2 linked regions of the Ketobacter sp. MCCC 1A13808 genome follow. The protein of the gene in region 2 interacts with the protein of the main gene of each other region in a pairwise test. Links are inferred from orthologs where the notes say so. Each region holds a gene or a part of one and is shown on either strand. Other genes may lie near its edges.

The links. The genes of interacting proteins can lie anywhere in the genome.
Region 1: the proteins of recO (region 2) and ssb interact in binary tests that used the Escherichia coli proteins (3 or more experiments, as listed by UniProt). The link is inferred for Ketobacter sp. MCCC 1A13808 from one-to-one orthologs.

The regions. Positions count from the first base shown.
Region 1 is NZ_VRKW01000019.1:17,214-21,837, forward strand. Bases 993-3,984 are described here. They hold ssb (single-stranded DNA-binding protein), read left to right. Parts: upstream 993-2,244; coding sequence 2,245-2,724; downstream 2,725-3,984. Other genes in these bases: FT643_RS20975 (MFS transporter), read left to right, coding at 993-2,185; gspN (type II secretion system protein N), read left to right, coding at 3,010-3,759; FT643_RS20990 (type II secretion system protein N), read left to right, coding at 3,891-3,984. Also shown: excinuclease ABC subunit UvrA, read right to left, coding at 1-607; more of FT643_RS20975, read left to right, coding at 827-992; more of FT643_RS20990, read left to right, coding at 3,985-4,624. UniProt on the Escherichia coli protein: Plays an important role in DNA replication, recombination and repair. Binds to ssDNA and to an array of partner proteins to recruit them to their sites of action during DNA metabolism. Acts as a sliding platform that migrates on DNA via reptation.
Region 2 is NZ_VRKW01000020.1:36,903-40,631, reverse strand. Bases 730-3,729 are described here. They hold recO (DNA repair protein RecO), read left to right. Parts: upstream 730-1,866; coding sequence 1,867-2,592; downstream 2,593-3,729. Other genes in these bases: FT643_RS21355 (response regulator), read right to left, coding at 3,697-3,729; FT643_RS21360 (holo-ACP synthase), read left to right, coding at 3,323-3,700; pdxJ (pyridoxine 5'-phosphate synthase), read left to right, coding at 2,589-3,326; era (GTPase Era), read left to right, coding at 966-1,880; rnc (ribonuclease III), read left to right, coding at 730-965. Also shown: FT643_RS21385 (DUF4845 domain-containing protein), read left to right, coding at 1-225; more of rnc, read left to right, coding at 234-729. UniProt on the Escherichia coli protein: Involved in DNA repair and RecF pathway recombination.

The DNA.
Region 1 (4,624 bases), on a different replicon or contig from region 2:
CAACTTCAATCGTGTGCTTGCGTTTCTTATCCAGTTTCGGGGTTTGATCCAGATCCACCACAATGCCGTCTATTCGCGCTCGAACAAATCCGTCAGCACGTAGCTCCTCGAATAAGTGGAGGTGCTCCCCCTTTTTGTCCTGTACCACCGGTGCCAGCAGCATGTAACGATTTTCCGCTGCTAACGCCATCACATCATCTACCATCTGGCTGATGGTCTGTGCTTCCAGGGGAAGGTCGTGGTCTGGACAGCGAGGAGTGCCTACGCGGGCATATAAAAGACGCAGATAGTCGTAGATCTCAGTGATGGTGCCAACAGTGGATCGGGGGTTATGAGAGGTGCTTTTTTGTTCTATGGATATGGCAGGAGAGAGCCCTTCAATATGATCAACATCCGGCTTCTCCATCAATGACAGGAATTGTCTGGCATAGGTAGATAGGGATTCTACGTAACGTCTTTGACCTTCTGCGTAAAGCGTATCGAAGGCCAGAGAGGACTTGCCTGAACCTGACAAGCCAGTAATGACAATAAACTTGTCGCGCGGAATGTCCAGGCTGATATTCTTTAGGTTGTGAGTGCGTGCGCCACGTACTTGGATGGTGTCCATCGTTACCCCCGCCAATGAAAACCCGCAAGTATAAAGGGATTGTACAGCGGGAACTACTTAATAGATGGCTTGAGCCGGATTGTGGATCTGATAAGAGGGTTAAAAGGGCCTGTTACACAAACTAAATGTACTTTGTGGATCATTGGTCAGCGCCAGCACTTCGGGAGAGAGGGTATCAGTGGTAGAATCCTGCCCAATTTGATCGGATAAGATTTTTTGATGAACTCTTCAGAAGCTCGAGCCACATGGTCCCTTGCCAGCCTATTCGGGTTGCGTATGTTGGGCTTGTTTATGATATTGCCTGTTTTTGCCATTTATGGTGAGCAGTTGGCGGGCTCGACCCCTCAGCTAATTGGGCTCGCGATAGGTGCTTACGGTCTGACTCAGGCGTTGTTGCAGGTCCCCTTTGGCTTATTGTCTGACCGTATTGGTCGTAAGCCCGTTATTATATTAGGGTTAATTGTATTTTGTGTCGGAAGCGTGGTTGCGGCGCAGTCCGAATCAATTTATGGCGTGATAATCGGCCGAGCCCTTCAGGGAGCGGGTGCCATAGCCAGCGCAGTTATGGCGTTGCTGGCAGATCTGACCCGTGACGATCAGCGCGCCAAAGCCATGGCTTTAGTGGGCGCGAGTATTGGCTTGTCGTTTTCTCTTGCCCTTATTATAGGTCCGGTAATTGCCGGTATTGTTCATTTGCAGGGGCTTTTCTGGGTAACGGCGTTGTTGGCTGTAGGAGGGATCGCAGTCACTGTGTGGGTTGTTCCGGATCCGGATAGTCGGCGGGTGTTCCGTGATACCCGGCCCGTCATGGATAATCTTGTCGATGTTCTGAAAAATCCCGATCTACTGCGCCTCGATTTAGGAATCTTTCTGCTGCATATGGTGTTGACGGCAAGCTTTGTTGTATTGCCAAGCTGGTTGGTGGGGCAGGCTAATATCGAGAGCACTCATCATTGGCTGGTTTATCTTCCTGTACTGTTTGGTTCTTTCATTCTGATGCTGCCGCTTATGATCATGGCGGAAAAAGCAGGTAAGGTGAAACAGGTTTTCTTGTTCGCAATTGCACTGTTGGTGGTGTCACTCCTGGCTATCAGTCTGTGGCATCATAGCCTGGTATCAATTCTGTTAGGCTTGTTTGTGTTCTTTTGGGGCTTTAATCTGCTGGAAGCATTGCTGCCGTCATTGGTGAGTAAGCTGGCTGCGCCGGGGTACAAAGGCACCTCAATGGGCGTTTACTCCACTTGCCAATTTTTGGGCGCTTTCGTAGGCGGTGCAGGCGGTGGCTGGTTATTGGGTAATTTTGATGGTGCCGCAGTCTATATGGTTGGCAGCGGGTTGATTGCAGTTTGGTTTCTATTTGCCTTAGGTATGAGGCAGCCGCCAAACTTACATAGCCTGACGTTACAGCTGAGCCATGCTTCTGACCTGGATACGCATGTTTGGGTCAAGCGTTTTATGGCGATTGCGGGGGTGGAGGAGGCCGTCGTGATCGTCGAGGACAAAATGGCTTATTTAAAAGTGGATAAAAGTCGGCTGGATCAAGAACAATTGTTGCAATTGTCCCAAGCCTCCGTATAAATAAGATTTATTTCGAATACACAAAAGCATACAGCAATATAGAGAAGCGGGAGAGTTTCATGGCACAGCGCGGTGTGAACAAGGTAATAATAGTGGGCAACCTGGGGCAAGAGCCGGAAACGCGGTATTTGCCCAGTGGCGGGGCCGTCACTAACGTGTCCTTGGCGACCAGCGAAACGTGGAAAGATAAAAACAGCGGCCAGATGCAGGAGCGTACAGAGTGGCATCGCGTTGTATTTTTTAACAAATTGGCAGAAATTGCAGGCGAATATCTGAAAAAAGGCTCCAAAGTTTATATTGAAGGCTCGTTACGAACCCGCAAGTGGCAAGATAAAAGCGGAAATGACCGCTACACCACTGAAATTGTGGCCTCAGAAATGCAAATGCTCGACTCTCGTGGCGGAAGTGGTGATTCTGGTGGCGGTTTTGATGGTTACGATCAGATGCCCGAAGCGCAGCAACCGTCTTCCTCTTCTTCTCCTGCTCAGAGTAGCAGTACGCCTGCTGGTGCTGACTTTGAAGACGATATTCCGTTCTGATGTGCATCCCGATACCGGAATTTGGTCCAGTCACTTGATCAAGTGACTGGGTCGGGGGAATCGGCGTATTTCAATTGTTTTATTGAAGCAAAGACTTAGGCGGGATTTCTGCCATACTGAATGAGTATTTGTTTGCAATAGTGTTAACAGGTACTAGCTTGAATGTCCTCTCTGGCATAGGGAGACGTGAACAAATTATGTTAAGCTGCTGCTGCGCTTAAGATAATAAGAATAAGATAAAGCTCAAAAGAGCCGTCAAGGAGAGGAAGCCCTTCCAGTCGAATTATGAAGTTACGCAACCTGATTATACTTGGTGTCTGCTCAATTATTGTTTTTGCTATTTTGTTCTTACCAGCAAGCTTGTTGTGGCGTGCCGCCTCAGGCTCTTTGGCAGGTCTGCCGCTTCAGGTCGAAAGAGTCGGTGGCAGTGTTTGGGATGGTTATGCCGTAGCCAATCTGCGCAACCCTGCGTTGCGAGGGCCGGTAGTTATAGATTGGGACCTTAAGGCCCTCCGTTTGATTTTGGGCGAAGTCCGTTTAGGGCTGCGGGTTGAAGGCCAGGCATTCCAGCTGACCGGTGATGCTTTCACAGGGCTCTGGGGTAAGGGTGCAAACGACCTTAACGGGGATATTCAGGCCAGAATGCTGGATCAGATGCTAAGAGAATTCGGTGTGTCCGCTGGTGGTGCGCTAAAAGTGAACCAAGTCGGCTTTAATATAAGCGGAAACCGGGTATCTTCAGCCGAAGGTCAGATAACATGGGGTGGTGGTATGGTTACTGCGCCCGGCCGCGGCAGAAGCAACCCCATCGATTTTCCACCGGTGAAAGGTGAGCTTTCCGAAAACGAAGGCAATTTGATGCTGGCGTTTACGGAAACAAAGGGCAATAAGTCGTTGGGCGAACTGGGATTACTGCTTGAAAATGGTGTCGCGAGTGTAAAAGTGTTACAGCGAGTGTTAAGGCTTGCGGGTATGGAAGCCTCGGGTAGTGACGACAAAGTTTTGGTAAATATGCAGCAACCGCTGCCATTCTGATATTTAGTTATTGAAGAATGCTAATCTGTTATTGAAGAGTACCGTCTTATTCGTATGCGTTGAACCATCGGTTAAAGTGAGGTTCATAGAACCAGAATAAGAATAAGAATTAAGAAGGGCAGGAGATTACATTGACAGCGGATCCCCAAACCAATCCTTGGGTGAGTAAAGGCAACATACTGGCGTGTGCCGTCCTGGTAATTGCTATTGCCTATGTGTTGGTGCAGATAGTGTATTTGTTCGTAGATACCTCTGTTGGCGATGCCCCCTCGGTTTACGGGGATGGCAATACGGCTGGTATGCCGGTGAGCTCCGAAGGCAGCAAGGTCGATACATCGGCTATCGCTTTGTGGAGTCTTTTCGGCAAGGAAGGAGCGAAGCCGGTCGAAACCACTCAAACCACAGATGTGGATGCTCCTGAAACGCGCCTTGCATTGGAGTTGCAGGCTGTTTTCGTTTCGCCCGATAAAGAACGCTCTTCCGCCATGATTGCAGAAGCCCGTAAAGAAAGTCTTCTGTACCGTGTTGGCGATAAGGTTCCCGGTAATGTGTCTTTGGAAGCAGTGCACCCTGACCGTGTACTTTTGAACCGCAACGGTTTGCTGGAAGCACTTTATTTTCCTGAGAACGCAGGAGCGGGCATGAGCCGAGCTGGGTCAACCGCGCGTGGACGTGATGCGCGTTCCGCAAACTTGATGCGTCGTTCCGGGTCAGATAGTGGTCGCAAGGCATTTGGCTCACGACCCGGCGCTGGTGGTGGTCTGTCGCAAGCGGATATGCAGGCAGCCATGACCGGCCAGATGGTGGGCGCTTTACGTGAACAATTGGATCAGAACCCGTCTGAAGTACTGACTCAGTTCGGGCT
Region 2 (3,729 bases):
GAAGAAGACGCCACGCGCTCCATGGCCCCTAAAGAAATCCGTAAAACGATCAACAAGCGTTTGCAGGTAAACAATGTGCAGCTGGATGCAGAAGAGGTGGTGATTTCCAAAGAAGACGGCATGGTAAAAATCGACGTGGTGTATGAGCGTAGAATTCCGATGTACGGCAACATTGACGCTATGGTCAAGTTCCATCACGAAGCGAGTTTTTCAGCAAAACGCTGACCGTTAATATGCATAATAGTTATTTAGACTTGCAGCCTGCCCTTGGCTATCAATTTCAGCAGCCCGATCTATTACAGCTCGCCCTAACCCACCGTAGCCACAATGGTACGCATAATAGTGAAAGAATGGAGTTTTTGGGTGACTCCATTTTGAATTTTATTATCGGGGAGGCTTTGTTTGAACAGTTTCCGGATGCGCGGGAGGGACAATTAAGTCGCCTCAGGGCGAGTTTGGTTAAGGGGGTTTATTTGACCCGTGTTGCCAAACAGCTTGGGTTAGGGCCTTATATCTTACTCGGACCCGGTGAATTGAAATCCGGCGGCAGTCGTCGGGATTCGATTCTGGCCGATGCGGTGGAAGCGATTATTGGTGCCATGTATCTGGATGCGGGGATGCCTTCCTGCAAGCGCCAAGTGTTGGAGTGGTATGCCGACCGGCTCAAAACCTTGTCGCTGGAGGATACGACCAAAGACAATAAAACCCGGCTGCAGGAATGGTTGCAGTCCCGTAAACTTGCTTTGCCCGGCTACGAGATTGTGGATATCGGCGGGCAATCGCACTCGCAACATTTCGAAGTCGAGTGCACGGTTTCTGAGCGCGGCTTAGTGTTTCGTGGCAAAGGCCAAAGCCGGCGACAGGCAGAACAGATTGCCGCCGGAAAAATGCTGGCTGAATTGGAAAATGCCGGGAACCAAGATGCAACGCTTTCTATTGAAACTGACCCTGGAACGGATAATTAAATGACGGATTCTGATGTCAGCAACCAGTGTGGTTATGTCGCAATTGTAGGTCGGCCCAATGTGGGAAAGTCCACATTAATGAACCATCTGTTGGGTCAGAAAATCAGTATTACATCGCGCAAGCCTCAAACTACCCGCCATCGTGTTATCGGCATTCGTACCGAAACCTCTGTACAGGCTATTTATGTGGATACGCCGGGTATTCATGAAAGCGAACCCAAGGCGATTAATCGGATGATGAACCGGGCTGCCACCGGCTCGGTAAAAGACGTCGACGTGATTGTGATGGTCGTGGATGGCTTGAAGTGGAATGACGGTGATGATTACGTGTTGCGTAAACTGATGTCCAATCCTACCCCGGTGATTCTGGCCATTAACAAAGTTGATACACTGGAAGAAAAACAAAAGTTGCTGCCGCATATAGAGGTCTTGTCAGAGAAAAGAGACTTCGCGGCTATCGTGCCCATATCTGCGTTGCGCAATCAGCAATTGGATGCTCTCGAAACTGAAATATTCAAACGTCTACCGGCAGGTGAGCATTTCTATAGCGAAGATCAGGTAACCGACCGATCTACCCGCTTTCTGGTGGCAGAAATCGTACGTGAAAAATTGATGCGGCAGCTGGGTAAGGAGTTGCCTTATTCCTGCTCCGTGGAAATCGAGGAATTCGAATACGACAAAAAGCAGATTTGCCATATCAGTGCCCTGATACTGGTTGAAAGATCCAGTCAGAAACGTATTGTAATCGGTGACAAGGGGGATCGGCTGCGAAAGGTAGGTTCTGATGCCCGTACCGATATCGAAACGCTTATAGAATCCAAGGTCATGCTCAAGCTTTGGGTCAAGGTAAAAAGCGGCTGGTCTGATGATGAGCGGGCGCTGCGTAGCCTGGGCTACGACGATGGCCAATACTAGCAGCGATACTGGATTTTTGCTGCATAGCCGGCCATTCCGGGATACCAGCCTGATCGCTGATTTCTTTTTACGGGATCACGGTCGTGTCTCCGTATTGTTTAAAGGTGTAAGAGCGTCGGGCAAGCAGGGTGCGAAAGCGCGCATGTTGCAGCCATTCTCCCCCTTATTGGTCCGCTTTCAGGGCCGCAACGAATTGCGAACCGGGCTGCAGGTAGAGCCTGCGCAGAACGGTTTTGGTCTGACCGGATCTCAACTCTATAGCGGACTGTATCTTAATGAGCTATTGGTGCGCTTACTTTATAAAGAAGAGCCTTCAATCGCCCTTTACGACTATTACTGGCAAGCCTTGGTGAATTTGCAGTGCGGTGCGCTGGAACCTACGTTACGTATTTTTGAGCATCAGTTGTTAGCCGAGCTGGGTTATGAGCTGGATTTGCACCTGGATAGCAGCGGTGAGCCAATTCATTCGCAACGGCTGTACTTATACCAGCCGGATCAGGGTTTTGGCGCGATTGCAGTGCGACCCCGTCACGGTGATTTCAGTGTACGTTGTTTTAGCGGGGCCGAGCTACTTGCAATTCAGCGTAACGAGTATGAAGATAACGACGTTCTGAAAGCCGCCAAACGGCTCAGTCGCTTGGCGTTGCAACCCCACCTGGGGGATAAACCTCTGCGGAGCAGAGAATTGTTTACTCAATTGAGGCAATCGTGACCAATTCCAAATTAATTTTATTGGGTGTGAATGTGGACCATGTGGCGACGCTAAGGCAGGCGCGCGGTACCCGTTATCCGGACCCTGTGCAAGCGGCGTTGCTGGCGGAAGAAGCCGGCGCTGATGGTATTACGATACATTTGCGCGAAGACCGCCGCCATATTCAGGAGCGGGATGTTCACTTGATGATGGAGACGTTAAATACCCGGATGAACCTGGAGTTGGCGGTTACCGACGAGATGATTGGTTTTGCCGAGTCAGTGCGTCCGCCGTTGTGTTGTCTGGTGCCTGAAAAAAGGGAAGAGCTTACCACTGAAGGTGGGCTGGACGTAGCGGGTCAATTATCACGGGTCCGTGAAGCGGTTTCACGACTCAGCGCTGCGGGATGTGAGGTCTCTCTGTTTATTGATGCGGATCCGAAACAAATTGAGGCGGCAACACAGGTCGCGGCCCCTGTTATCGAGTTGCATACCGGTCGGTATGCCGAATGCAGTGGCCAGCAGCAGCTGGATGAACTAAATCGTATTGTTGAAGGTACAAAGCTGGCGCAAGAGCTGGGCTTGACCGTGAATGCCGGGCATGGGTTGTATTACCATAATGTCATTCCGGTTGCCGCGATACCCGGGATAAATGAATTGAATATCGGCCATGGCATTATTTCCCGGTCGATGTTCACCGGGCTGAAGGCGGCGGTACAGGATATGAAGCAATTGATGCTGCAAGCCCGCCAATGATTATCGGTATTGGCACCGACATTGTTTCAGTGCAGCGTATGCGTGATTCAATGGAGAAAATGGGGGCGAAGTTTCCCAAACGCCTTTTGACAGAGCCTGAATACGACGAATTTGTGGCTAAAAAGAACGGCCCGGCCTTTCTGGCTAAACGCTTTGCCGCCAAAGAAGCCTTGGTTAAAGCATTGGGTACCGGCTTTGCCAAAGGCATTACCTGGAAACAAATAACGGTTCGCAATGATGGCTTGGGTGCTCCGTTTCTTGAGTTAAGTGGAGCCACCCAGGAAAAGGCCAATGCTTTGGGCGTCACTCAAATCCATTTGTCGTTGTCGGATGAGCAGGCGCAGGCCGTTGCGTTTGTGATTCTGGAAGGTTAAACCTCGCTGGCAGGCAGGTCTGCTTCCAT